Regions from separate parts of the Paenibacillus sp. FSL W7-1287 genome, predicted to be linked through region 1. Evidence: predicted binding sites of a transcription regulator. Region 1 holds the regulator's gene; each other region holds the start of a gene.

Region 1 (9,989 bases):
TTCGCCGCCATGAACGATACGATGTCCAACGGCGTCGATCTCGTTCATCGTTTTGACGACGCCATATTTCTCATGAGTCAGCATCTCAATAACACGCTTAACTCCAGCTACATGGTCTAATATTTCTTTTACTTCAACAACTTCTTCTTTACCAGTTGGCTCGTGAGTAACGATTGAAGAATCCATTCCGATTCGTTCAACGCGTCCGCTCGCAAGGACTGATTCATTCGTCATATCAAAAAGCTGATATTTAATCGAGCTGCTGCCTGCATTAATTACGAGTACTTTCATTAGATCGATCACCATCCGTATCATATTTGAAGAAGCCTACGCCTGTCTTTACACCAAGCTGCCCAGCACGTACCATCTTTTTAAGAGTAAAGGATGGACGGTATCTTAGATCACCATATTCACGGAACATGTTTTCAAGTGCTGCTTGTACAGAATCAAGTCCGAAATGATCCGCCATTTGGAATGGGCCGTACTTGAAGGAGTAGCCGTTGCGCATCGCTAGATCGATATCCTCAGCTGTTGCAACGCCCTCTTCCAGTACATGAAGTGCTTCGTTAATAAATAGGCAGATAAGGCGAGTCGTTACAAAGCCTGGTGATTCGAACACCATCACGGATTTTTTCTGAATCGCTTCAGCAAATTGCTTTAACGATTCCACGGTTTCATCCGAAGTTTTTAAGCCACGAACGATCTCAACCAAATCAACCTTCGATACAGGATGAATAAAGTGCATGCCAATAACACGCTCAGGTGAACGCGTTACACTAGCGATTTCTGTTAAGCTTAATGAAGAAGTGTTACTTGCCAAAATCGTAGACGCATCTGTCACTTGATCAAGCTGTTTAAACACTTCTTTTTTAGCTTCTAGATCTTCCGTAATGGATTCGATAATAAGATCACAATCTGACAATTCGTCCACTTTGTTAATTGGCTGAATTCGAGATAAAATTAATTTTTTCTCTGATGAAGTAATCGCCCATTTTTCTATTTGTTTATCAAGGCTAACTTCAATCATATGCATTGCATGTTCAAGACGATCGGCAGAATTTTCAAGCACTAAAACATCTAAGCTGTTTTTAGCTAGCATTTCTGCGATACCTTGACCCATTGTTCCTACACCAATAACTCCAACTTTCTTAATCATAGGTCTAGTTTCTCCCTTAGCTTTTAGTCTATATTATTATACCTCTTTTCAAGAAAATTTGCAGTTAAGGTAAGCGCTATTATGCATTTTGTTGCAAATTTATCGGAATTGCATTCGATTTTTCCATTAAAGTACGGAAGTTTTCACCGTTAATAACTTCCTCTTCCAGTAGAATCGGCAAGGCCTGTTCAAATATGTCAGAATGTTGACTAAGAAGCTGCTTCGTTTTTGCAAGTAGCTCATCAAGAACCTCATTACTAATTAAGCTCCAACGATCCGCAGTCATCATTTGTCCATTAATTATTCCTTGACTCGTTAAGCCTGATTCAACCATCGTTTTAACAATGTTCAGTGCTTGGTCAAAGTCACCTCTGGAGCCCGTGCTACGTTCACCATAGAACAGCTCCTCTGCAACTGCCCCGCCAAGCGTAACCATAATTTTGTGTTCAAGCTCTGATTTCGAATATAAATACTTATCAGCCATCGGAGTATGCCTTACAAAGCCAAGTGCTCCACCACGAGGTGCAAGTACAACCTGTGCAACTGAGCCGGGTGTCGTAAGCTCTGCCATAATAGCATGACCCAATTCATGTCTTGCTACACGAATTTTATCTTCTTTGCTTGCTTCACGATTAATTTTTTCACCAAGCAGTACTTTATCAATCGCCGCTTGGATATGCTCCTCAGTGATTGCATCTGCTTGATCACGCATCGCATAGATTGCGGCTTCGTTCATAACCGCTTCAAGCTGAGCTCCTGAAAATTGATACGTATCTCTTGCCAGCTCTTCAAAATTGACTGTAGCAACTATATTTTTGTTGGCTGCATGCAGCTCTAAAATATGCTTTCTAGATTTCTTGTCCGGTAATGCAACCTCAATATGGCGATCAAAGCGTCCAGGTCGAAGCAATGCTTCATCGAGCATATCCTTGCGGTTAGTTGCCGCGATGAGTAAAATCTGCACATCTGTATTGTGATAAATTCCATCAAGCTCAGTAAGCAATTGGTTTAGCGTTTGATCATATTCTCGCTGTTGACCACCGTCTCGCTTTCCGCCAATAACATCAATCTCATCAATGAAAATAATCGCATTTTTTTTGCCAGATGCTTTCGCTTCGTTGCGAGCTTTTTGGAACAGCTCGCGAATACGATTGGCACCTGTACCTACGTACATCTCAACGAACTCACTACCTGATGCACCAATAAACACACTATCCGTATAGCTTGCTGCCGCCTTTGCCAGCAAAGTTTTACCCGTTCCCGGAGGACCTGTCAATAGTATACCCTTTAGAATTCGAATACCGCGTTTCGCAATTTCCTCTCGGCGCACCAAAAAATCAAGTGCCTCTTGGAGCTCTTGCTTTACATGCTCCTGTCCACCTACTTCATCAAAGCTAATCTGCTTAATCGCAACACTTTTTTTGTTTTTCAAGCTTGCTAAGCTTTTAACGCCCTTGCCATTACGATTCATAACAAAAATAGCCGAAAACAACACTGTGACCAACACTGCTGCTCCTATATGAACAGTGTAACCAATCGTATATATTGCCGCTGCAGCCACGATACCAATAAGCAGCTCTTTCCAATTATTCTTCATTATTCCACACTCCCATCGTGCCTCCATCTAAAGGCAAAATTTGATCAAAGCGCTGATTATCAGCTACGAGTGAAATATACACATTTTGTTGATCCATGCTTGCCGAAGCCTCTACGTGCTCATGTGATGCTTCGATGCTATGCATCAGTTCGGGAAGCTTAGAATAGTTTTTATTCGCCATAATTTCTGCTATTTCGAATAAATGGTCTTGCCATACCTTCTCTAGGCTAGTAGATTCTTGCTTAAGCTGAATCGTATAACTTACTGGTTCAATCTTATAATCACTTAAAATATTTCTTGCTTCCTCAGCAGCAAGTGCTAGTGTATTCCCATCTATAACATCAAGCGTAACGATATATCCTTCATTTTTATTACCTGATAATTGAATATTAGAAAACTGTGCTTGCTCCAACGATTGCTGAAGCGGCTTCTCCTGTGCAACGTATTGATACGTAAAGCCGCCGCCAATAAGCAAAGCCAAGCAAACAATAAATGTAACAGCCATCGGTTTTAGCTTCATATCTTTCATGTTTACACCTCTATTATATAAATTTGATAGATCATTCGTATATCAATTAGTATATCATTTTTGCTATCAACTTTAATTATATAAAAAAAGGAAACAAGCCGTTTAAGGTCTTGTTTCCTTTGGTATCGTATATTCATCGATAAAATTACCATCTGTCATACGGTAGAATGCAATTTTAAGATGTTCCGTTGCGGTGTCCTTATACTTTATTTCCCATACTAATTGACCATACATATAGCCTGGCTGAAGCTTAATGTTCTGCGCATAAGGCTTTGATGCTTCTACATGAGCCAGCATCTCTTCTTTCGTCATCGCTTCTTCATAAGGAAGCTCAGCGAGCTGCTCCTGGGTTGACCAAGCAGAGTATATCATCTCTTCGCTTACATTAGATTGAGCAAGCAAGATCCAATACCGATCCTCCCATATGTACTTGTTAAGCACATATTGTTCATCGAGATTATAGAGTGAAGCTTGTTCAATCACTTCACGCATCTCGCTCGTTTCCTGCCAAATGCCCTTATGAATATAGCGATAGAAAAAGATGATTCCTACAATGATCAATAATATTAAGAAAAGGGTAAGCACCGTCCATTTTCGACGAGTCATAAATGGTGGTCGCTTTTTTTCTATCGCTCTCATCCTAGGTTAACAATCGCTCAAAGCTAGCCTGAGCTTCGAAACGAATTTTCTCCTCGTCCATCGTTAACAATTGTCTATGCTTCACGAGCTGTTTTCCAGCTACCCATACATGCTCAACATCTCTACCACTTGCAGCATATACAACATGCGACACAAGATCTGTACGTGGGAAGAAGTGTGGCTGATCGATATTAAGAGCAATAAAGTCTGCAGCTTTCCCAGCCTCCAGAACTCCAATATGATCATGCCAGATCGCCTCAGCACCACGAGAGGTTGCAAGCTCAAGGGCTGTATAAGCAGGTACTGCAGTTGGATCACCTGATACGCCTTTGTGCAGTAAGGCAGCAGCACGAATTTCTTGGAACAGATCCATATTGTTGTTGCTCGCAACACTATCCGTACCTAGCGACAGCTTAACGCCTGCACGTAGCAGCTCAGGCACGCGAGCGACCCCACTTGCAAGCTTAAGATTACTAATCGGATTATGAGAAATTGATGCATTTAGCTCAGCAAGCTTTGTGATTTCCTCATCCGTCAAATGCACAGCATGCGCCAGCAAAGCTGGGCGTGTGAAGAAACCAAGCTTCTCTAAATGCTCAACAGGACGTGCACCATACTCATCTACATTTTGCTGAACCTCAGCTGCCGTTTCAGACATATGCGTATGTAACGGCAGATCATAATCATGAGCTGCTTGCACAAAACGCTCGATATATTGAGGCGGACACGTATAAGGAGCATGAGGAGCAAGCATCGTACGAATTCTACCGTTTCCTGCACCATTCCATTCTCTAGCGAATGCAACAGAGTTGTTAAGCTTTTCGTTCTGCTCTTCCTCTGAACATAGTCCGATTACACCGCGTGTTAGAAAGCCTCGTAGTCCTGCTTCGATCGTTGCCTCTGCAATGATTTCCATGCGATCGTACATATCTACGAACGTAGTTGTACCGCTTAACAGCATCTCTGCAATGGTAAGCTTGCCGCCCACTCTCGTATCCTGCTCTGTATATTTGGCTTCCATCGGCCACATTTTTTCAGCAAGCCATACTTGAAGGTTTTGGTCATCGGAATAACCGCGAAGCAAGCTCATCGCTGCATGACCATGCGTGTTAACAAGACCAGGCATAAACAATAGACCTTGGCCATTCACAACCTCACTGCCTGCTTGAAGTTCAGCACTAGGCTCTGCAGCCCCAACATACTGAATGATGCCATCTTCAACGATCATATGTCCTTGCAGAACCTGTGGCTGCTGTGCAGACATTGTAATAAATGCTCCATCCTTAATCCATAGACGATTCATCTTGGTCCTCCTCTTTATTGTTCAAATAATAGCCAAGGCTTAGCAGCTCCTTTGTAAAGTCCGCATGCTGCACTCGTACTTCCTCTGGAGCTCTTAAAATGGTTGGTGCAAAATTGAGGATACCTTCTATACCACCAGCTATAAGCATATTTGCTACGTTCTGAGCTTCCTGTGCAGGAACTGTAATGATCCCAATTCGTATATTTTGCTGCTGAATTGTTTCTGCAAGCTCTTCCATAGGCTGTACCGTTAAGCTGTTAATTTTCGTACCGATTTTTTGCTCCTGTGCATCGAATACAGCAACGATCTGCATATTGTCGTTGCTGTATTTATTATAATTACACAAAGCATGACCAAGATTACCCGCTCCGACAAGTGCGACCTTTATCGTGCGATTGATTTTAAGTATGTGACGAATTTTATCAATCAAGTAATCCACTTCATAGCCAATTCCTTTTCGACCGAAATCCCCAAAATAAGCGAGATCCTTCCGAATTTGTGCAGGATTAAACTCCAAGCGCGAGCCTAGCTCCTGCGAGGAGATCGTTTTAATTTCTCGAGCCTTTAGCTCATTGAGCACTTGTAGATAAATAGGCAGACGCTTAACTACAGCATCTGAAATTTTCACTTGCTTCATTTATTCAACCTCCTTCAACCATTGGTCCATTCGCTGTACCATTTGATCCGTATGCATCGTTTCAATCTTAGGTCCAGGCAATGAATACAGGAAATGCTTTCCGTAATAGGATTCAATAACTCGTGTATCATAAAGAATAACAATGCCTTTATCCGACGCTGTCCGTACAAGACGACCGAATCCTTGCTTGAAACGGATCACAGCCTGTGGAATTGAAAGCTTCATAAATGGATTTTTCTTCTGACGAAGCAGAAGCTCCGATTTCGCTTCGATTAATGGGTGGTTAGGCGGTTGAAATGGTAAGCGCACGATCGCCAAACATTGCAATGCTTCTCCTGGTATATCTACACCTTCCCAAAAACTGCTTGTACCAAGCAAAATAGAGGATTGCTGCTGTAGAAAACGTCTGGTCAGTTTTGTACGATTGTTGCTATCAATGCCTTGTCCTAAAACGGTAATATGCTTTGGCTCTAACAGCTCCTTCAGTGGATCATATACTTGCTTAAGCATACGATAAGAAGTAAACAAAACGAGCATTTTTCCGCCTAGCAGCAGAGCGTTATCATGAATCGATTGCACTAGCTTCTCTAAATAATCACTCGGAACGTTGGCTCCCTTAAGCACCGGAAAATCGCGTGGTATAATAACGAGCGCCTGCTTACGATAGTTAAATGGTGATTCAAGTATCACTTCATTCAGCCGATGTTCTTCCTCGTCTCCGTAGCTATCTAGACCAAGCTGTTCCTTTATATAGGTGAAGTTTTTCTGAATGGACAGTGTGGCAGATGTCATTACGACGCTTTCCTTCACGTCAAACAAATACTTTCTTAACAAGCCGCTTACATCTGTAGGTGAAGACATAAGCTGCAGTGAACGATGCTTGTAAGCCTGTGTCCCCTCTAACCAATAGACATAATCGTCGAGCTCAAGCTTAATAAACTGACGCAGCTCATCCTTCAAACGTTGCAGATCTCTCACTACGCCGTTCAAATCCGTCAGTAATCCAGACAATACTAAATCCTCATCAAGTCGTTCCTTCATATCAGAAGACATTTTCTCCAGCGCCTTAGAGAACCGATTCAACTGTAGATATACCTCTTGCTCACTTTCTACGATCTTTGTCCATTGCTCTGGAAGGTCATTGCGGCTCAATCGAAAAACAAGTCCCCCAGCCTGTTCAGAAGGTGCATCAGACGCTTGCTGGGCATGTTGAACAACAACGTCATATAGCGCTTCGAACAGTTGATCCCAATACTCCTTAATCGTCTGTAAACCAGGATACGCACTGTCAATCGTTTCATTCCAGGCAGCGGTATGGTCATCGCCCTCTTCAGCGATTTTCACACGTAGAGATGGAAGCAAACCGGTACGAGTATCTTTAAATAGCGAGCTCATTGCATGAATATACGAGAAATAGCTTACTTGGTTTCCAAGATGCTTGCTTGCTACCTCCTCAAGATGATGTGCCTCGTCCAGTACAAGGTAACGGTATGATGGCAATAGACGATGGTCCGCTTGAATATCTGTAAAAATCATCGAGTGGTTCGTAATGCAAACATCGGCAATATTAGCCTCATGCTTTGCACGATGATAATAGCAGCGCTTAAACCAAGGACAAGCGCGATTTAAGCATGAATCTGCATCACTTGATACCGTTCCCCAGAAATCCTGCCCTCTAAGACCAAGATTTAGCTCTTCCTGATCGCCATTCTCTGTTTCCGTCAGCCATACAACCATTTGTGCAGCAGTGATAGGATCATCAACTGGTGCAATAAAATCAAGCAAGTTAAGCTTGTGCTCAAATTTCCGCATACATAGATAATTGCTTCTACCCTTTAGAAGCGAGGCACGAATGGGAAACGGCAGTACTTCATTGAGCAGTGGAATGTCTCGATTGCGCAGCTGCTCCTGCAGGTTGATCGTATGCGTGCTTACGACGACCTTTTCTTCGGCCTGTATACCGTAATATAGGGAAGGAATGAGATAACCAAGTGATTTCCCTGTTCCAGTCCCTGCCTCAATTAGCAAATGCTTTTGCTTACTAAGTGCTTCATAGACCTCATCAAACATTTGCAGCTGTGGCTTTCTTTCCTCGTAATGCTCATAAAGCTCCCGAAAGCGCTCCTGCACATCGTTCATGTAGTCCTCAAAGCTTTTATTCTGCTCGAAGTAATCGTTGGCATGCTCGGCATCACGAACGGATGTCTCTTCTTGCCAAGGCTTCGCTTTCAGTGCAAATTGGCGATGATAATCGAACTCAGCAGATTCGAATACAACCCCCTGCTCCACGAGTCCCTCATTGTATCTCATAAACCACCCAATATCTTTACTCTCATCAAAAAATGAAGATAGCCGCTGCAGGGTGAGCAGCGGCAAGGAACGTAGCTTCTGAACACATTGAATGAAAATTTCAGCGGTTGCCATAGCATCAGCATCCGCCTGGTGGTGCTGCTCGTGGACAATGCCAAGCTGTTCAGCTGCAGTTCCGAGCTGATAAGAAGTAATCGATGGGAATAATATACGTAATAATTCCATAGTGTCTAACCGTCTTCCTGAGAAAGGCAGATAGCCACATTGATCTAAGGCATGATTTAAGAAGTTGGCATCAAAGCCAACATTATGAGCGACAAGAACGGCATCGTCGATTCGCGGAATGACCTCGAGCAAAGCGTCATTAATATCCGGTGCATCCTGCACATCCGCTTGCTGAATTCCTGTCAAATTCGTTATAAACAGAGGAATTTCAACAGTAGGCTTTACATATGTGCTGAATGTATCAACAATCTCTAGTTCGTCCGATACAACCACTAACCCAATTTGTATAATTTGGTCCAACACGCTATGGCCCGTTGTTTCCAAATCCAAAATGGCATATTTCATTCCTTTACCGTTCCTCTCACATACAGCACAGCTCTGTGCTTCCAAAATATAGTGATAGCTGTTTGAGCGATGCTTGCCTGCAGCTTTGCAAATTTTTAAGCGGATCCTCAAACTGTGGATACAGCTGATACGCTTTATTGAATAATAATTCAGCCTGATTCATATTCAGCTTAATTGCCTGAATACAGCCTAGCGCGTTGTAGCTTAGCGCGAGCCATTTGGGAAAGTCGCTTAATACAGAAAGCAGCTGAAACTGTCTTTGCGCTTCATTCCAGTTGCGCAGGTGCATTAAGCTCATTCCATAATATAGCCTTGCGATATTGCATTCAGGCTGCTCAGTAATAATCATATTCAATATTGAAGCTGCTTCTGCAAACATGAACAGCTTGTAGTAACCCTGAGCCTGATCAAGTGCAAGCTCATGCTCAGCGGAAACAAATAAATCACATTCATTACATAGTATACCATCGTTCTGCTGATCAATCGAATAAACATTTACATATGGCATTTCCTGCTCATGAACGTGCTCTTGCTCAGCTTGGATAGCCTCGTACAATAGTTGTTGTAGGCTTGTGTGATGCTGTTCCTGAGGCATTATGCTGGAAGCTGCAAACGGGCTGCTGCTAAGCTTTTCCTGCCTAACCTCATCTTCTGACTCCTCCTGCTCTTCAATGTCTCGATAAAGCTCGAAAAACAGAGCAATTTTCTCTTCGACAGCAACGTAATGATCCAGTATCTTGTCATTCGTTTCCTTAAGCTGTCCAATGGAATCACAGTAATCTTCTCTTTGATCTTCATCAGCATCCTTATAATGCTGTGTAATGTGGTCAAGAAGCTCATGCATGGATGAAAACAGTTCGTTGATCATACCGCATCCCGCCTTCTTTGATTAGTTGGAGTGTACGGTCATTTTTTGTTGAAAGCACTGTTTTCATTCAGCATGGCAGCTGTTACATAATGAAGGGATTAACTTGGTTACACGATTGTTGAATGAATTTCCTCATTCATATAATGAATGGGTTTATTGTCGCCATCCAGAACAACAATCGTTGGCTTATAATTATGCGCCTGCTCTTCCGTCATTAAGCTGTATGAAATAATAATAACTTTATCACCAGGCTGCACGAGACGTGCTGCTGCCCCATTCAAGCAAATAACACCACTGCCACGTGCACCTTTAATGACATAGGTTTCAAGACGAGCACCATTATTGTTATTAACGATCTGCACTTTTTCATTTTCGAGCAA
Region 2 (9,989 bases), 1.6 Mb from region 1:
TGCTAGAGACCGTTGTACGTTTTCACGATGGAGTCATTAACGACGATATGACCGTACTCGTTACGAGACTTGATCGATACGTGCCGCAATGGGCTACCTTCAAATGGCCAGGCATCTCAAAAATTGAACGCAAAAAAAGCGTAAGTTAGACCTGTACAGCCCTTTGTCGTTCTGTTGGTTACGTTCAGCAGGCGTGCAAGGGGCTTTGATATGTTATGGGCATCAATATCATTAGCCATAGCAATTGGTGCTCATGTATAATAAAGCGTAATAGACATAGATTACTAGGGTTAAGTCTCTCTTTTTCAGGCAATGCTAGGAATAGATTGTCGTATACACAATTACGGCATGCTTGAAGAGGAGGGTATCGTAATGAAGCAAATGTTAATAATTACTGATGGCTGCTCTAATGTGGGAATGAGTCCAATCGTTGCAGCCGCTCACGCAAAATCAGAGGGGATTACGGTGAATGTCGTTGGTGTCGTAGATCAAGGTGATCTAGGAGAATATGGCGCGTCCGAGATTCATGAGATTGCTAGAGCAGGTGGTGGATTAAGTAGATTAGTGGAAACGAAGGAACTAGCACAGACCGTACAGATGATGACGCGGAAAACCGTTGTTCAAACGATTCAGCTTGCCGTACAGCGCGAGCTTCAAGCCGTGCTCGGCAACGATTCTATCGAAGCTCTGCCACCTGAGAAGCGGGGAGAGGTTGTACAGGTGATGGATGAGCTGACCGAATCCAGCTCACTGCAGGTTGCACTGCTTATTGATGCGAGTGCGAGCATGAAGCCAAAGCTTGCTTCGGTGGAGGAATCAATCCACGATCTTATGCTTAGCCTGCAAGCTAGAGAAGGAAAAAGTGAAATTGCAGTCTTTCATTTCCCAGGCTCGAAGCAGGAGGACTGTGTATTAGACCTCGACTGGACGACTCATCTAAAAGGGGTGCATTCGATTTTTCCGAAGCTGCATATGAGCGGAACGACACCTACAGGCCCTGCGATGATGAAGGTTATTGAATATTTTGTACAGCATAACGACTCCAAACGTCGTTCAGAAATGGAAGGGATGCTGGGTGACGACGTCGTTTAAGCTTCCTATAAAAAAAGGAAGCATCATTACGGGGAAATGGAAGAATGGACAGTATCGAGTTGAGCGATTGCTAGGCGAGGGAGCAAACGGGAAAGTATATCTGGTGTCCAAGGGCTGGCAATCGTACGCATTGAAAATGGGTGCGAGCTCGATTGACCTTCAATCTGAAATTAATGCACTGAAGGCTCTCTCTGGCGATGATTCGTCTCGGGGATCATATTTAATGGACGTGGATGACTGGATTACGCCACAAGGGAAAGAAGTGCCCTTTTACACGATGCGATACGTAAAAGGGCTGAATATGGCAAATTATATAGCCCAGCACGGAGCAGATTGGTTTCCGCTGCTCGGCTTGAATTTGCTTCGCAGCCTTGGAGAGCTTCATCGTGAGCGCTGGATATTTGGTGACTTAAAGCTTGAAAACATTATTGTTGGCGAGTATGGTGAAGTAGACTTAATTGATTTCGGAGGAGCGACCCCCTTTGGAAAGGGAGTCAAACAGTTTACAGAAATCTATGATCGCGGCTATTGGAACGAGGGCACAAGATCTGCAGATGCAGCCTACGACCTCTTCTCCTTCGGCGTGCTATGCTTACAAGTGTTTGCTCCGCGCAAGCTGGCCCAGCTGTCGAAGGAGCTGCTTCCACAAACTCGTTCAGCTGAGCAGCTGATTGAGCTAGCGCGTGAAATTCCTCAACTTGCGCCTTATCGTAAATGGCTGGAGCAAGCCTTTGATGGTGGATTCTCACATGGTAAGGAAGCAGCCTCAGCCTGGCGGGCTATTACCCATCAGCGTAAACCTACAGTTAAAAACACAGCAACTCCTCGCTGGCTAAAGGTAATGATTGCGATATCGATTGTATCGCTCTGCATTACTGCTTCACTTTATGCACTTGATTACACCGGATTATTAAGGTAGAGGATGATGGATGCGATGGGCATCATGGATGAATTAACAGCATCGTTATTAAAGGATCAATCGATTGATAAGTCTGGCAGCATCGTTGTTGCCGTTTCAGGTGGTGCAGATTCGATGGCGCTGCTCCATATTCTGCACCAGCTTGCTCCAAAGCTTGGTCTGACATTGATTGCAGCTCACGTGAATCATGGCTTTCGTGAGCAATCGCTTGCTGAAGCGGAGCTCGTACGCAGCTACTGCATGGAGCGAAACATATTATGTGAAATGATTGAGCTGGACATGCCTGCGTACTTGGAGCAAACGAACGAGAACAGCCAAGCAGCATCACGCAAGCGCAGGTATGCGTTTTTCCATGACGTCGCACAGCGCTACGGAGCGTATGCCATTGCTCTTGCCCACCATGCAGATGATCAGGCAGAAACTGTACTTATGCATGTGCTGCGAGGCTCGGGCTTGTCTGGGATAAGCGGTATGCAAAATCGGAGAAACGAAAAAAACGTGGAACTAATTCGCCCCTTGCTACGTATGAGAAAGAATGAGCTTATCTTGCTCTGTCAGCAGGAGCAAGTGCCTTATTTAGAAGATAGCAGCAATTTTTCTAGAGATTATCATCGCAATGAGCTCAGATTGGATGTTATTCCGATGCTTGAGCGCTATAATCCTCAGCTCGTTGATTCGCTAGGCCGTCTAGCTGAGATTGCTAGTGAAGAGGACGCATGGCTGCAGCAGCAGACAGAAGATAGATTTAGACAGCTTGTATCGAAGCAGGAGCAAAGCTTTGTCGTTTCATGTCATGCTTTATGCAATGAACCGATTGCTTTACAAAGGAGATTGATTAAACTAATATTAAGTTATCTGTCTCAAGAAGCAACGACGATATCATTTGATGGGATAGAGCGTATTAGACATATCGCAGCCAATCATGCGCATCAGACCTATCGTATGGACGTTGGCGAAGGAATAATGTGCATTCGCGAATATGAAATGTTACGATTGGTACATATTAAGCATTATGAACGTCTCAGATCGACATCCACGTCTTTAAGCATGGCATTGGAGCAGCTTCCATGTAAGCTTCAATTCGGCAATTGGTTGATTCATGCTGATATTATTCCGTCTGATGAGCTTCCTCAGCTTCAATCGAAGCACGAAGCCGCCTTTGATGCCGCAATTTTATCCTTTCCACTGCACATTCGTTCAAGAAAATCAGGTGATCGAATGCAGGTTTTAGGATTAAATGGCACGAAAAAGGTGCAAGATATGTTCGTGGATGGAAAGATAGCACTTGCTGAGCGTGATACATATCCGATTATCGTCGATCATGAGGACCGTGTATTATGGGTGCCTGGGCTGCGCAGATCATCTATTGGTCTTGTTCAATCGCATACAAGGCTAATTGTTTTCATTCAATGCTCGAGGCATACGTGAGAAGATTCATGCTTGACCAATGAATAGGAATGAACTTCAATTCGAAACATAACATAGTTAAATGTAGGGGGATTACCAGTTGTTAAACGATATTCAGGATGTACTATACAGCGAAGAGCAGATTCTAGACAAGGTAAAAGAGCTTGGGGAGCAGTTAACGAAGGATTTCGAAGGTCGTAATCCACTAGTAATCTGTATCCTTAAAGGCGCGTTTATCTTTATGTCTGATCTTGTAAAAGAAATAAAGGTTCCGCTTGAAATTGATTTTATGGCGGTATCAAGCTATGGTCAGTCTACAAAATCTTCAGGCGTCGTAAAAATTATTAAAGATCTTGATGTGTCTGTTGAAGGTCGTGACGTCCTCATTGTAGAAGATATTATAGATAGTGGTTTGACGCTTAGCTACTTAATCGATGTGCTGGAGCATCGCAATGCAGCTTCCGTTTCGGTCGTTACATTGTTTGACAAGCCTGCCCGTCGCTCAGTGAAGCTTGAGCCGAACTATAAAGGGTACACATTGCCAGACGAGTTTGTTGTCGGCTATGGGCTAGATTATGCGGAAAAGTACCGCAATCTGCCATTTATCGGCATTCTTAAGCCGGAAGTCTATTCATAACACCTCGCATGTTGCCTCCAAGCAGCTTCTATTGTGATGGAAAGTCATGCTATGGTAAAATATTTTAAGCGTCTGAGAGGAGGTAGGGGATGAAACGGTTCATCCGTAATACAGGTTATTATTTAATTATTTTTTTAGTTACAATTGGGATCTATAATTACATCAGTAATACAGGTGAATCTTCCACACCTTTAAGATACGATGAGCTAGTTACAGCGATCGAATCGGGCAATGTGGCAGAATTAACATTAAAGTATGAGGATCAGTCCTATCTAGTAACGGGTAAGTATATACAAGCGCCAGACGGCGGCAATGCCAGCTTCACTTCTCGTGCTGGGACGGCCTCGCTTGATCAGATTGAAGATTTAAGGCAGCAGTATAATTTCACCTTGAAGTACGAGAAGATGAAGACTACGGGCTTCTGGACGAATTTCTTTATTACGATCATTCCGTTCGTGCTTATTTTTATTCTGTTCTTCTTCCTAATGAATCAAGCTCAGGGTGGCGGCGGCAAAGTCATGAACTTCGGTAAGAGCCGTGCAAAGCTCTACAATGAAGAGAAGAAGCGTGTAACGTTCCAGGATGTTGCCGGTGCAGATGAAGAGAAGCAAGAGCTTGTTGAGGTTGTTGATTTCTTGAAAGACCCTCGCAAGTTTAATATGGTAGGTGCGCGTATTCCGAAAGGGGTACTACTAGTCGGACCTCCGGGTACAGGTAAAACATTGCTTGCACGTGCAGTAGCAGGTGAAGCGGGTGTTCCATTCTTCAGTATTTCAGGTTCTGACTTCGTCGAAATGTTCGTAGGGGTCGGTGCATCTCGTGTGCGTGACCTATTCGAAAATGCGAAGAAAAATGCACCTTGTATTATCTTTATTGATGAAATTGACGCTGTTGGTCGTCAGCGTGGCGCTGGTCTAGGCGGTGGTCATGATGAGCGTGAGCAAACGCTGAACCAAATGCTAGTTGAGATGGACGGCTTCGGAGCGAACGAAGGTATTATTATTATCGCTGCAACGAACCGTGCAGATATTCTTGACCCTGCATTATTACGTCCAGGTCGTTTTGACCGTCAAATTACAGTTGACCGTCCAGATGTTAAAGGACGTGAAGCAGTTCTTAAAGTTCATGCACGCAATAAGCCGCTGACGAGTGAGGTTCAGCTGGATGTCATCGCTAAGCGTACAACTGGCTTTAGTGGTGCGGATCTCGAGAACCTACTGAACGAAGCTGCGCTACTAGCTGCTCGTCGCAATAAAAAAGAGATTAACATGGTCGATATTGATGATGCCATTGACCGCGTTATCGTTGGTACTGAGAAGAAAAGCCGTGTTATTAGTGATCGTGAAAAACGCATCGTAGCTTATCACGAAGCCGGACATACGATTGCAGGCTACTTCTTGGAGCATGCTGACCAAGTGCATAAAGTAACGATCATTCCACGTGGACGCGCAGGCGGATACGTAATTATGCTTCCGAAGGAAGATCGTATGCTCGTTACGAAAAACGAATTGCTTGACCGTGTTTGTGGTTTGCTTGCAGGCCGGGTTGCCGAGGAGCTGTTTATCGGAGAAATCGGTACTGGGGCATACAGTGACTTCAAACAAGCAACGGGTATTGTTCGCAGCATGATTATGGAATATGGTATGAGTGATCGTCTTGGACCGATGCAATTCGGTAATTCTCAAGGTCAAGTATTCCTAGGACGCGATCTTGGTCATGAGCAGAATTATTCCGATGCCATCGCTTATGAGATTGATCAAGAAATGCAAACGATCATTAACAGCTGCTATGAGCGTACGAAAAAGCTATTGCAGGAGAAAAGTGATGAGATGCATTTGATTGCTCAAACGCTGCTAGAGGTTGAAACGCTAGAGATCGAGCAAATCAAATCATTGATTGATACAGGCGTATTGCCAGAGCCATTCTCAGGCGGTTCAAGCAGCACTCCAGCAAGCAATGGCGACTCAGCAGAGGAAGTAACGTCTTCTGAACCAATCGTTGATGAAATTGGAGATGTTAAGGTTCGTATTCAAACGCGTGATGCGAATGAGCCAATCGCTGAGCAGGATGTTGTTGAAGAGAAGGAAGTAGGTAAGACTATCTCCGACGAAGACAACAAAAAAGACTCTTAGAGGATATTCAAAAAGCACAACTTTGATCACGAAGTAATACACTGGATGGTTATTCGGCATCGAATATGGAACGCTACCGAAAACTCCGGTGCTCACGTACCCAAAACGTACGCTGCACTCCTCGTTTTCTAGTTTCGTTCCATCTTCTCGGTGCTGAAAGCTGAACTTTTTGAACCCGATTGAAGTGGATGCTCAAAAAGTACAACTTTGATCACGAAGTAGTACAGGATGGGTTTTCGGCATCGAATATGGAACGCTACCGAAAACTCCGGTGCTCACGTACCAACACCGTACGCTGCGCTCCTCGTTTTCTAGTTTCGTTCCATCTTCTCGGTGCTGAAAGCTGAACTTTTTGAACCTGACTGAAGAGGAAGTCAAAAATTCCAGCTTTGATCACGAAGTAGTAGCTGAACTTTTTGAACCTTATTGAAGAGGAAGTTCAAAAGAACACCTTTGATCTAAATAATGACTGTATTCTGTTTCTTGGCAACAAGGACAGAATACAGTTTTTTTGTATCACCTTTCGCTCTTATTTCGGGCCATCGAATAAATTTGTTAAAGAATGATGAACAATTGGTCCTAATTCCATTGACATGTGCTTGCAACACATGTAAATTAAATCTTGAAACATTAAGAAATTGTTCACAATCTTTCATTATTCAGAGGAAGCGACTTGGGAAAGTAAGTGCATGATTTCACAAAGTCGTTAAGAATAGGGTTATTATTGCTCACTTAAGGAGAGGATCATTGTGGAAACTTTAGCGATGGAACGCAAGCAGGAACAAAACCGATTATTGCGTGAACGACTGATGGAGCTTAAAAAGGAACGTAATGCCATTATTTTAGCGCACTATTATCAGCGCGACGAGATTCAGGAAGTTGCCGATTTTCGAGGGGATTCTTTCTTACTGGCACAAAAAGCAGCAGAAACCGATGCCGAGGTTATTGTTTTTTGCGGTGTTCATTTTATGGGCGAAAGCGCAAAGATTCTAGCTCCGAACAAAACGGTAATTATCCCTGATGAACGTGCCGGCTGCCCGATGGCAGATATGGTTAATGTAGACGGATTGCGCAAGCTAAAAGCTCAGCATCCAAATGCAAAGGTTGTTACTTATATTAACTCTTCTGCGGAGATTAAAGCTGAAACCGATATTTGCTGTACCTCAGCGAACGCGGTGAAGGTCGTTAATTCTGTAGACGCGGATGAAGTTATCTGGGTTCCAGATAAAAACTTAGGACATTACGTTCAGCAGAATACCGACAAGAAGATGATCATCTGGGAAGGGTACTGCAATACGCATGACATGCTGACCGTAAAAGACGTAGAAGAAATGAAAGCCAAATATCCAAACGCACAGTTCGTTGTTCATCCAGAATGCCGTCCTGAGGTTGTAGCTCTCGGTGATTTCGTAGGAAGCACAACAGCTATACTTAAATATTGCAAGGAATCTCCTTGTCAGGAGTTTATTGTTGGTACAGAGGACGGCACAGGCTACCAGCTTCGTGTGGACAGTCCGAATAAGCAATTCCACTTTGCATCCAAATACCTTGTATGCCCGAACATGAAAGTCAATAACTTAAAGAAGCTAGTTAAATGCCTTGAAACGATGCAGCCTGAAATTTTTGTGCCAGAACATATTGCAGACCAGGCGCGTCAATCATTGGAGCGCATGCTACTTGTAAAGTAGCATGCGTTGTTCCTATTCTAAGGAAATATAGGGGGTACCACGGTGATTCCAAGATACTTAGTGGATATCGATATTGATGCATTACCAGTGGTTGATACAGATGTTATTGTCATCGGAGCAGGAATTGCAGGCTTATTTACAGCACTTCGGGCAGCAGGTGAAGCGCAGTCCGTCGTTTTAGTTACAAAAAAATCGCTGCTAGACAGCAATACTCGTTATGCTCAGGGTGGAATTGCAGCGGTTATCTCCGAGGATGATTCCCCAGAGTATCATCTTCAGGATACGCTCGTTGCAGGCGCAGGCTTATGCGATCGAGAAGCCGTTGATGTGCTTGTCCATGAGGGACCGCTCGGCGTCGAGCATTTAATTAGGCTTGGAACGCAGTTTGATAAAGAGAATGGTGAATTTGCACTTACGCAGGAGGGCGCCCATAGCCAGCGCCGTATTCTTCATGCCAATGGCGATGCAACCGGCTATGAGATTGTTCGTGCGCTTTCTGAGAAAGCAATTAGTGAACCAGGCATTGACGTGTGGGATAACCATTTCGTTATCGATTTAGTTACAGCAGATAACGTATGCTACGGCGCCATTGTGCAGCGAAGCAACGGAGAGCGTGTTTTCCTTCGCGGCAAGTCCACGATATTGTGCTCTGGCGGTGCAGGACAGCTCTACCGTTACACAACGAATCCAGAGGTTGCTACGGGTGATGGTGTGGCGATTGCTTACCGCGCAGGAGCTAACATTCGAGATATGGAGTTTACGCAATTTCATCCAACGGCTCTATGCTATCCAGGTGCACCACGCTTTCTTATTTCAGAAGCGGTACGCGGTGAAGGGGCTTATTTGCGTAATATTAAGGGCGAGCGCTTTATGGAGAAGTACCATGAGCAGCTGGAGCTAGCGCCTCGTGATATTGTTGCTCGCGCCATTGTAAGTGAGATGGAAGAGACGAAAAGTACCTTTGTATACATTGATATTACTCATCAGTCTGAACAGCTGATTAAGCATCGTTTCCCGACGATTTATCAATATTGTCTCGCTTATGGTCTTGATCTAACGTCAGACTGGATTCCTGTAGCTCCGGCTATGCACTACATGATGGGCGGTGTACAAACCGATCTGCATGGAGAGACGAATATCGCTAGATTGTTTGCTTGCGGTGAGGTGTCATCGACGGGTGTTCACGGCGCAAATCGATTGGCTAGCAACTCATTATCGGAAGCCATCGTATTTGGCAGTCGCATCGTTGACCGCATCGTGAAGCTTGAGCCGCTTGAAGCTATGCCTTCCATTGTGTACAAAGCTGAGCGTCAGCCCCATGCGATGCAGCCCTTCGTGGAACGTCGCCTAAAGCTGCAAAAGGTGATGGTACGTCATACAGGCTTAAAACGCAGTCGTCAAGGCCTACAGCGCGGTCTAGAGGAATTGAACCGCCAGCGAGCAATTTTTGACACGGTGCTTATGGAGCGCGAGGAGTTTGAATTTGCCAATATGCTTACTTGCGCACTGCTTACGACCTCGTCAGCATTATATCGAGAAGAAAGTCGCGGGGGTCATTATCGTGAGGACTTCCCTCATCGTGATGACGAGCGCTGGTGCAAGCATACGATTGTTAATCGCAACCAGGATCAGTTAAAGGAGTGGATCGAGTATGTATGAATGGACGACGGGCGGCTATGCTGAGGAACTGAAGCAACAAATTCGCAGCTGGCTAGCTGAGGATATTGGCAGCGGAGACGTAACAACGGAGACAACTATACCGGCACACTCCCAAGCAAAAGCTATTATCCATATGAAGGAAGACGGTATTATTGCGGGCATACCGATTGCAAGGCTCGTATTCGAAGTCGTTGATCCAGCGCTAGAATTCAAGGCTCTTGTACAGGATGGAGATGCCGTAACGAAGGGTACCGTAATTATAGAGGTCGAAGGCAGTACAAGAAGCTTGTTAACGGGTGAGCGCTTAGCGCTTAACTTAATGCAGAGATTGTCAGGTATTGCAACGAGAACGAATCAGTATGTCAATGCGCTAAAAGGATTACCAACGCGCTTAGTTGATACGAGAAAAACAACACCTGGTCATCGCATGCTGGAAAAGTATGCTGTGCGTGTAG
Region 3 (9,989 bases), 1.1 Mb from region 1:
CTATCAAGAGCATCTGTTTAAGCTGGCAACAACGATGGGCATCGTGAAGGAGCATGCTGCAGCACTGCGACACTTTCAGCGGCTAACGAAGCAGGGTGAGGCGAAAAAGGACCCTTGCATTAGCCACTTTGCAGCTGTCGCGGCCTGCAATATCGGTAAGCTAGAGCTGGCAGAGAAGTTTTGGCTGATGACGCGCAGCATGGATGAGCAGTCACAGCTCCCGCAGTTCTTCCTAATATTGCTGAAGCAAATGAAGCCAGGATTGCCGCTTCAGCCTTCGCTATCGTACAGCTACTTTAGTACGGTAGAAGAACAGGTGGAGGCATGGGAGCAGCAGGCAAGGGAACGAGGCGAACAGCTTGAGTCTATATTCAAGCGAGCATATTTGTTCTGGGCCTTTCAATATAGTGATCGTGAAGCAAAGCTAAAAGCTATTAATGATCTGGATGCATGCTATGATGTCGCAGTTGAAGACATGCTAAAGCAATATTTACTGAAGCAGGACGAGGATGATTACGTTAAGCGTCTTGTGATGTATGCCCTGCGATCCATGGGCATGGAGGATGCGTTCGATGTTATGCTTGGAGGCAAGCTGATGCAGGTTGATGCGCAGCGTGTGCCAACATTGGAAAGCAGCAGCAATCTCGCAGATTGTGATCCGCTATGGGAGAGAGTAGCAGAGCTTTCGCTTGCACATACAGCGAGGCGTTATAACGCCATCTGGCAGCATGACATGATTACGCTATGGATCAACTATCTATCCAAGGGTTATGTATCGACATCCAAGCTAACTAAGCTGGAGGCTTGGGCAGCCGCTTTGGAGTATTTGACAGCTAAGCTGTACAATAAGCCGATTACGTATCATGAAGCTGCTGTTCGCTATGGAACGAGCATCACGACGATCAGTAAGCGTGTGAAGGAGATTGATGCGGTGTTGGGGATAAAAAGCAAACTAAAAGCACCATGGTATAAGAGGTAATTCAAAAAGTTCAGCTTTGATCACGAGGTTATACTGTGGGCTTAGTCGACGTCGAATTTTGAATTCAGCTTGGCCTTGTGGTGCTCACGTACCCACTACGTACGCTGCGCTCCTCAGGCCTGCGCTTCTTTCAAACTTCTCGGTGCTGAAAGCCGAATTTTTGAACCTTTATTGAAGAGGTAGTTCAAATAGTTCGGCTTTGATCACGATGTTATACTGTGGGCTTAGTCGACGTCGAATTTTGAATTCAGCTTGGCCTTGTGGTGCTCACGTACCCAATTCGTACGCTGCGCCCCTCAGGCCTTCGCTTCGTTCAAATACAGCGTTTTGGAAAAACGCGCATCGGAAGCGTATGCTTTGGTGCTGAAAGCCGAATTTTTGAACCTTTATTGAAGAGGTAGTTCAAAAAGTTCGACTTTGATTACGATGCGTGAACTGAGGGGTTAGTCGACTTAGAATTTGAACCTAATGACTAGCGATTTTGCTTGCTGTGGTCATGCTTGACCGTAAACGGCGGAACGCTTATAGTTGAAATGGAACTTTATATATGAATGAGGTGGAGTCATGTCCGAAAAAATTTATGTTGGTGTTGATGTAGGCGGTACGACGATTAAGCTTGGTATTTGCGATGCTGAAGGTAACTTATTACAAACCTTTGAAGGCCCAACAGAGGTCGACAAAGGGTCAGATGCTATTCTTCATAACATTGCGAAATACGTAAAACAAATTGTTGAAGAGTCCTCTTATTCATGGGAACAAGTAGAAGGTGCTGGCATCGGAATTGCTGGATTTTTAGATATTCCTAATGGCTATATGAAGCACTCACCGAATCTATATATAAACGATGTTGATATAAAGGGTGCTTTAGAGAAGGAACTCCAAGTGCCTATTAAAGTAAACAACGATGCGAATGTGGCTGCACTAGGTGAAGCTTGGGCAGGGGCAGGTCGTGGAATCGCTAACTGCGTCATGTATACACTTGGAACAGGTGTAGGCGGCGGAATTATTATTGACGGTAAAATTGTTGAAGGCTTTCAAAGTGTAGCAGGTGAGCTTGGTCATATGGCGATCGTTCCCGATCTTGAAGCGATTCAATGCGGCTGCGGCAAGGTGGGTTGTCTTGAAACGGTTTCTTCTGCAACGGGTATTATTCGTATGGCGGAGGAAGCGGTTGCGCGAGGTGATCGTACGACGCTTTCTAATGTAGAGAAAATTATGGCGAAGGATGTTCTGGATGCTGCTAAAGCAGGAGATGAGGTTGCTACTCGTATTGTTGCGCGCGCAGCTTATTATCTAGGTCGCTCGATGGCAATGATGGCTGTTATCCTAAATCCAGAATGCTTTATTGTTGGCGGAGGAGTGTCGAAGGCTGGAGGCTTCCTATTCGATCAAATCCGTGAAGTATTTGATAAGTATACACAGGACGCTTCTAAGGAAAATGTGAAGATTGTCCCAGCTGTTCTTGGTAATAACGCAGGTATTGTAGGTGCTGCAGGTTTAATTTTAAGAGGATAGTAGGTGTTGCTCATGGAACCAGCAACGAATTTGTCCCAGCTAGTTATTATTACGGGGATGTCGGGAGCAGGTAAAACGATCGCGGTGCAAAGCTTAGAGGATCTAGGCTTTTTCTGCGTGGATAATTTGCCTCCGGTGCTCATTCCAAAGTTTGCCGAGTTGATAGAACAATCAAACGGTAAGATTGGGAAGGTAGCCCTTGTCATTGACTTGCGAGGGCGTGAGTTTTTTACTGCACTTTCTGAAGCGTTAGAATATATGAACGAGCATCATACGATTAATTGTGAAATTTTATTTTTAGATGCAAGTGATGAAACGCTCGTTCGAAGATATAAGGAAAGCAGACGCAGACACCCGATGTCTCAGCAAAGTATGCCGCTTGAAGGGATAAAAGCAGAGCGTGCACTGCTGGAAGACTTAAAAGGGAAGGCGTCTTTAACGATTAATACAAGTGATCTGAAGCCGGCAATGCTGAAGGAGCGTTTAATCAATCATTTTGGTCAGACGCAGCAGCGTTCTCTTATTGTTAATATTACATCCTTCGGCTTTAAGTATGGAATTCCTCTTGATGCTGACCTTGTATTTGATGTTCGATTTTTACCTAATCCGCATTATATTGATGAGCTAAGACCAAATACAGGTCAACATCCGGATGTCTATGAATATGTTATGAAATGGCCTGAAACGCACACCTTTCTCTCAAAGCTCGTCGACATGCTTGAATATCTGATTCCACAATATGATGAAGAAGGAAAAAGTCAGGTCGTCATAGGAATTGGCTGCACCGGAGGAAAGCATCGTTCAGTAGCGATTTCCGAGTATTTGGGCAAATATTTAAAGCTGAAGGACTCGGAGCAAATACGTGTAAGCCATCGTGATTCAGAGCGCGACAGGACATAATGAGAGGGGAGCATGCATATCGTGCAAAAGGTCGTTAGACGTCCCAAAATTGTAGTTATTGGTGGCGGCACAGGTCTTTCCGTTATGCTAAGAGGCTTGAAGGAAAAGCCTCTTGATATAACTGCAATTGTAACGGTTGCAGATGATGGTGGCAGTTCTGGTATATTGCGTAATGAGCTGCATATTCCTCCGCCAGGAGATATACGTAATGTGCTATCCGCATTAGCAGACGCGGAACCACTGCTTGCTGAGGTGCTGCAGTATCGTTTTACGAATGGTACAGGACTTGCAGGTCATACGCTTGGTAATCTAATGTTAGCCGCAATGACAGATATTTCTGGGGATTTTGTAACAGGTATTAGACAGTTGTCGCAGGTGCTTGCTGTTCGAGGCAAGGTGCTGCCAGCTGCTAATCGTGCCATTGTACTAAAGGCGGAGATGAGCGACGGATCGATTGTGACCGGTGAATCGATGATTCCTAAGGCCAATGGATCGATTAAACGTGTGTTCTTAGAACCGCAGGATGTTGAAGCTTTGCCAGAGGCTGTTGAGGCACTGGAACAGGCTGATGCGATCTTAATCGGACCAGGAAGCTTATATACAAGCATTATGCCGAATTTGATCGTTCCGAAGCTGGCACAGGCAATTGTTGAATCGGACGCTGTCAAATTATTTGTATGCAACGTAATGACTCAACCTGGGGAAACTGACAATTATTCTGTAAGCGATCATTTGGATGCAATTTATGATCATATCGGTCATCATTTATTCGATTATGTAATCGTTAATAACGGAGAAATACCGCCACATGTAGAAAGTAAGTATGCGGAAATTGGAGCAAAAGCCGTCCAGTTGGACATAGACGAGGTTACGAAGCGCGGTTATCAGGTTATTGCCGATCAACTCGTTCTATTCCGGACGTTTTTACGACATGATGCAGAGCGATTAAGTCATCATATTTATAAATTGGTTGAAAACTGGATGCTTAGAAAGAGGTGAGAGCAGCATGTCTTTTGCGGCACAAACAAAAAAAGAATTAACGATGGTCGAAACAGAGCCGTGCTGTGAGCGGGCGGAGCTTGCCGCATTGATTCGGATGAATGGCGCTGTTAGCTTATCAAGCCGCAAGGTCGTATTGGACATCTCGACAGAGAATGCCGCAATAGCACGCCGCATTTACACGCTCATAAAAAAGCATTTTGATGTTCATGTTGAATTACTTGTACGTAAAAAAATGCGCTTGAAAAAAAATAATGTGTATATTGTTCGTTTGCCAGAGAAAGTGCAGGACATGTTGACCGATCTAAGTATTGTTTCGGAAGGCTTTATGTTTAACTCGGGCATTGATCGCAACATTATCCGCAAAAACTGCTGTAAGCGTTCCTATCTTCGTGGCGCGTTTCTAGCTGGCGGCTCTGTAAATAATCCAGAGGGGTCTTCCTATCATCTGGAGATCGCATCTATGTATGAGGAGCATTGCCAAGCACTTGTTGAGCTTGCTAATGGCTTTAATCTAAATGCTCGTTGCATCGAACGAAAAAAAGGTTTTATTTTTTATATCAAGGAAGGCGAGAAAATCATTGAGCTACTCAATATTATTGGTGCGCATCAAGCATTGTTCAAGTTTGAGGATGTCCGCATCATGCGAGATATGCGTAACTCAGTGAATCGAATCGTAAATTGTGAGACGGCGAATTTGAATAAAACGATTGGGGCTGCGGTCAGACAAATCGATAATATAAAATTGCTGCAAAAAGAAATTGGACTGGAGAATCTGCCAGAAAAAATACGTGAGGTTGCTGAAATACGATTGGCACATCCTGATCTTAATCTAACTGAGGTTGGAGAGCTGTTAAAGGTTAAGGTAAGTAAGTCAGGTGTGAATCATCGTTTACGTAAAATTGACGAGATGGCAGAAAAAATAAGGAATGGCTCAACTTTAACCTAGTAGAAATGGGCTTAAAATGGTATAATAACTAATAAAGCTCTAAATGTCCGATTATCATATTTGACTTTAAATATAGGGGGTATGTTTTTCATGGCAAGGCTTCCAGTAGTTGTTCGTTTGAAAACAGGTTTACATGCTAGACCTGCAGCGTTATTCGTACAAGAAGCGAACAAATTTTCCTCTGAGGTTTTTGTGGAAAAAGACGAGAAGAAAGTGAACGCTAAGTCGATCATGGGAATCATGAGTCTTGCAATTAGCTCAGGCACAGAAATTACAATTAGTGCTGATGGTTCTGACGCAGAGCAAGCGGTTAATGCACTGATTGCACTTGTAAGCAAGGAAGAGCTCGAAAACCAATAATTCATGTAATAAAGGCTGCCAATTATCCTCATGTTAGGAACATTGGCAGCCTCTTTAATTAATCGGACTTATTCGGATTTAATCGTCAAGCTCAATGCTTTTAATGAGCTCCTTCAGTTTATTCGCAGACTTTTCGAATAAAGCCTGCTCTTCACTCGTAAGCGTAAGCTCCAGCGCTTTACGAACACCGCTTCGGTCGACGATGCACGGTACGCCAAGATAGACATCAGAAACTCCGCAATAATTATCTAGCAGCGTAGATACATTGAGTACAGCGCCCTCATCATCTAATATTGCTGTAACAATTCGGTCAAGGGCAAGCGCAATCGCATAATAGGTAGCGCCTTTTGCTTCAATAATTTCATAGGCGGCATCACGTGTTTGTAGGAAGAGGTTTTCCTTCGTCTCTTCATCAAGCTCGATGTCAACACCAGCAACGTTAGCAAGGCTCCATACTGGAAGCTCAGAATCACCATGCTCTCCAATAATATGAGCATGCACGCTGCGCGGATCGATCTTTAGCTCCTTACCGATTAGATAGCGGAAGCGTCCGCTGTCCAGCAATGTACCAGAGCCGATAACACGGTTAACAGGCCAGCCAGATTTCTTAAGTGTAACGTATGCCATAATATCAACTGGATTTGTTGCAATTAACAGAATGGCTTCCTTGTTGTAAGGTAGGATTTGTTTAATGATGCTATCGAAAATATCTGCATTACGCTTTAACAAATCAGTACGCGTCTCGCCAGGACGTTGTGCTGCACCTGCTGTAATAATGATGATCTCAGCTCCTGCACAGTCCTCGTAGCTTCCTGCCCATAGCTTTGCCCCTCCGATATAAGGCATACCATGGTTAATATCCAGTGCATCTCCCGCAGCTTTCTTATGATTGACATCGATTAATACTAGCTCATTGACACGATTACGTAACATTAGTGTATAGGCGGTTGTAGAACCAACAAAACCTGCACCAATAACTACAACTTTTCTCGTTTTCATACGTCATCCCCACTTTCATTAAAATAAGGTTTGTTAATATAGTAGTAAAACATAGCCATAAATACACTGCCGCCTATAATATTGCCTAATGTAGCGGGAATTAAATTGTGTAAAATCTGTTCGATCGTCAAAGCTCCCCAGCCTTGTGCTGCAATAGAAATGGCAAATACAGACATATTCGCTATGCTATGTTCAAAACCTGCAATGAAGAAACTGAACACTAATAAAATCATAACTAGCATTTTTGCTCCATCGGCTTTCATCATGAAGGGAACGAAGAACGCTAGGCAGACAAGCCAATTACATAATATGCCTCGAAAAAAAATCTCCATAAGCGATGCATCGACTTTATTGTGTGCCACCTTCAACAAAAATCCATGAATTTGCTCACTATCAAATAATCCCGTAGCCCATGTGAACACTGCAAAGAAGATAGCTCCGATGATATTGCCGACATAGCTCAACAACAACAATCGTAGAACCTTATTCCAGCTTAACTTTTTGCGAAGTGCGCTAAAGCTAAGGTAGAACGTATTTCCTGTGAATAAATCACCGCCACCGTAAGAAATTAATATGATGGCTATACAAAATGTCAAAGCAGCTGCTGGATACGTAAAAGGAGAATGGACCTCGTAAAAGAAGCTTGCTGTCTTAAAGGCAACGATAACGCCGAAGCCGATAAACATACTCGCAACCATTGAACGCAATAGATAGCGCAGAATACTTTGATCGTAAATTTTCAGTTTTTTTAATGCCAGCTTTTCAACTTGATATAATGCTTCTGTCTCCATATTGACTCCTCCAACAATGCAAGTCGTACTGTGATCTATTACAATTTCATCATATATGACAGTCAGAAATAGATATGTGATTTTTATCACAATGAGCAGTGGATTATTAAATGTGATAAATGATATGGGCTTTATTGACTTAGTTTATGTTGTTTGTTTATGTAGAAAGTGTGTTTGTTTATGTAGAAAGTGATGGATTGGGATTTATGATGCTGATGCTATATAGCCATGGTGAACTATACCGTTGTTGGCTGGATATGTGCGGTTACACGCTACATAAGAAAGGTGAAATAAAAAGGACTGCAGCTGCATCTGAACAACCGATGAACTGCAGTCCTGCAAGATCTGTACAAGCAGAGACAAATCAACCTGAATGGTTAATTAGTTAACTCTTTCAATTACTTTATCAATCAAGCCGTATTCGACAGCTTCTTGTGCGCTCATAAAGTAATCGCGATCTGTATCTTGATTAATTCGCTCAATAGGCTGACCAGAGCGATCAGCTAAAATTTGATTTAGCTTTTCACGCATATTGATGATACGTTTTGCGCGAATCGCGATGTCGCTCGCTTGACCTTCAGCACCACCTAGCGGCTGATGAATCATAACTTCGCTATTTGGCAATGCAAAGCGCTTGCCTTTCGCTCCAGCTGTTAGTAGAAAAGCACCCATTGAAGCAGCCATACCTACGCAGATCGTAGATACATCGGGCTTAATATATTGCATCGTATCGTAAATGGCCATACCAGCAGTAATGGAACCGCCAGGAGAGTTGATATATAGATGAATATCCTTCTCTGGATCTTCAGCAGCCAAGAAAAGCAACTGCGCAATAATAGAATTGGCCACAACGTCGTTAACACCAGAGCCAAGCATAATAATACGGTCTTTTAACAAACGAGAATAAATGTCATAAGAGCGTTCTCCACGATTACTTTGTTCGATAACCATAGGCACAAAGTTCATATTAACCAATCCTCCTATTTAGTAGTATGTAATTTATAATAATAGAAATTTTGTTAAAAGTCAAAGATGGTCAAACTCACTTCTACGTTACATAGTATGACCTGATTTGCTAGTAGCTAAACACTCCGAATGTACATCACCTTCATTGCTATGAATAAAAAAACAGGATAGAAAAATGAGATATAGTCATTTTCCATCCTGTTTTATTCTGGGGAGATGATTGCACTGCCCTTTATTCTATGAACATTAATGATGTTATACGTATGTAAGTGGCGCGCCCGCTAGGAATCGAACCTAGATCTCAGGCTCCGGAGGCCTACGTCATATCCATTGGACCACGGGCGCAACTACTATATTGTATTGGATTTTATTCAATGAATCAAGTGTTTATCCGATCAAAACCTATTCATGCCTTTTTGCATAAGCGATATTCGAAAGTATAACTAGGATTCTCAATGGTAAAACTCAAACTGTATCAAATATCTTTATACATAAATTAAATAAGTAATCGTTTACATCGTAAAAGCGCACTTGCGATGCTGTTAAAGATTAGGTACAATATATGTGGGACTTAAATAATACCACAGGGACAATTTTTGTCCACGTCGGGTGTTTCCAATATAGTTCACGCGGAGTGATGGTATAATGCGACAGCTTATTGAACTGCAGCGGCAGCTAGTACCTGAGCTTTTAGATGTGATGAGCAAACGCTACAAGATTTTACAGCAAGTAATGCTAGCAGGAACAATCGGGCGTCGAGCACTCGCTAATGTGATGGCGATGACAGAACGTGTACTGCGAGCGGAAACGGAGCTGTTAAAGGAACAAGGTCTTTTATTGATCTCACCTTCAGGCATGTCGCTAAGCGAAGATGGTAAGAAGGTGCTAGAGCAATTAGAACAGCTTGATCCACATGTTTTTGTTAGCTCAGATCTAGAAAAAAAGCTTCAGACATTGTATGGCTTGCAGCACGTCATTGTAGTTCCAGGTAATTCAGAGCAGTCTGAGGCGTCGAAGCGTGAGCTTGGAAGAGCTGCCGGTTTACTTCTGAAGCGAGTTATTAGATCAGGAGATGTAATCGCGGTCTCAGGTGGCACTACGACAGCTCAGGTTGCAAATTATTTAAGCTTACCAAGCACAATAAAGGATGTTGTATTCGTACCAGCACGTGGTGGTTTAGGTGAAAGCCTGGATTATCAGGCGAATACAATTGCATCTACGATGGCTAAGCGTACAGGCGGCCATTACCGATTGCTTCACGTTCCTGACCATATCAGTGAGGAAGCTTATGAATCCATGATGCAAGAGCCTACCATTAAAGAAATTGTCGAAGTCATCCGGAATGCAAGAATTTTTATTCACGGTATTGGTGACGCTACTGTAATGGCAAGGCGAAGAAAAACTGATCCTGAAGAAGTACGCAAGATGGTTGCAGAAGGAGCGCTTGCTGAGTCATTCGGCTTCTACTTTAATAAGCATGGCGAGCCAGTCCATAAGATGAAAACTGTGGGCATGCGATTAGAAGATATCG

The links. The regulator Rex, encoded in region 1, represses fermentation and respiration genes when NADH is low (regulators of the CRP and FNR family bind a similar motif). The targets are predictions, from matches to a motif close to TTGTGAAATATTTCACAA.
Region 2: the regulator Rex is predicted to act here: its motif matches at 6,818-6,835, upstream of nadA (quinolinate synthase NadA).
Region 3: the regulator Rex is predicted to act here: its motif matches at 7,567-7,584, upstream of NSQ99_RS04605 (formate/nitrite transporter family protein).

What each region holds. Positions count from the first base shown of each region.
Region 1 is NZ_JBBORD010000001.1:2,085,176-2,095,164, reverse strand. Features, by position in the region: gene NSQ99_RS09545 (acetate/propionate family kinase) at 1-291, opposite strand, end outside; gene NSQ99_RS09540 (3-hydroxyacyl-CoA dehydrogenase family protein) at 272-1,156, opposite strand; gene NSQ99_RS09535 (AAA family ATPase) at 1,236-2,753, opposite strand; gene NSQ99_RS09530 (hypothetical protein) at 2,743-3,282, opposite strand; gene NSQ99_RS09525 (hypothetical protein) at 3,385-3,921, opposite strand; gene NSQ99_RS09520 (amidohydrolase) at 3,923-5,224, opposite strand; gene NSQ99_RS09515 (redox-sensing transcriptional repressor Rex) at 5,205-5,861, opposite strand; gene dinG (ATP-dependent DNA helicase DinG) at 5,862-8,741, opposite strand; gene NSQ99_RS09505 (hypothetical protein) at 8,758-9,609, opposite strand; gene panD (aspartate 1-decarboxylase) at 9,717-9,989, opposite strand, start outside.
Region 2 is NZ_JBBORD010000001.1:438,281-448,269, reverse strand. Features, by position in the region: gene spoIIE (stage II sporulation protein E) at 1-149, shown strand, start outside; gene NSQ99_RS02105 (vWA domain-containing protein) at 373-1,092, shown strand; gene NSQ99_RS02100 (protein kinase domain-containing protein) at 1,076-2,011, shown strand; gene tilS (tRNA lysidine(34) synthetase TilS) at 2,027-3,439, shown strand; gene hpt (hypoxanthine phosphoribosyltransferase) at 3,519-4,055, shown strand; gene ftsH (ATP-dependent zinc metalloprotease FtsH) at 4,145-6,187, shown strand; gene nadA (quinolinate synthase NadA) at 6,937-7,875, shown strand; gene nadB (L-aspartate oxidase) at 7,918-9,534, shown strand; gene nadC (carboxylating nicotinate-nucleotide diphosphorylase) at 9,527-9,989, shown strand, end outside.
Region 3 is NZ_JBBORD010000001.1:987,181-997,169, forward strand. Features, by position in the region: gene NSQ99_RS04570 (tetratricopeptide repeat protein) at 1-979, shown strand, start outside; gene NSQ99_RS04575 (ROK family glucokinase) at 1,544-2,494, shown strand; gene rapZ (RNase adapter RapZ) at 2,507-3,394, shown strand; gene NSQ99_RS04585 (gluconeogenesis factor YvcK family protein) at 3,407-4,393, shown strand; gene whiA (DNA-binding protein WhiA) at 4,401-5,342, shown strand; gene NSQ99_RS04595 (HPr family phosphocarrier protein) at 5,433-5,702, shown strand; gene NSQ99_RS04600 (L-lactate dehydrogenase) at 5,781-6,701, opposite strand; gene NSQ99_RS04605 (formate/nitrite transporter family protein) at 6,698-7,492, opposite strand; gene NSQ99_RS04610 (hypothetical protein) at 7,690-7,881, shown strand; gene clpP (ATP-dependent Clp endopeptidase proteolytic subunit ClpP) at 7,874-8,458, opposite strand; tRNA gene NSQ99_RS04620 (tRNA-Arg) at 8,729-8,803, opposite strand; gene NSQ99_RS04625 (sugar-binding transcriptional regulator) at 9,104-9,989, shown strand, end outside.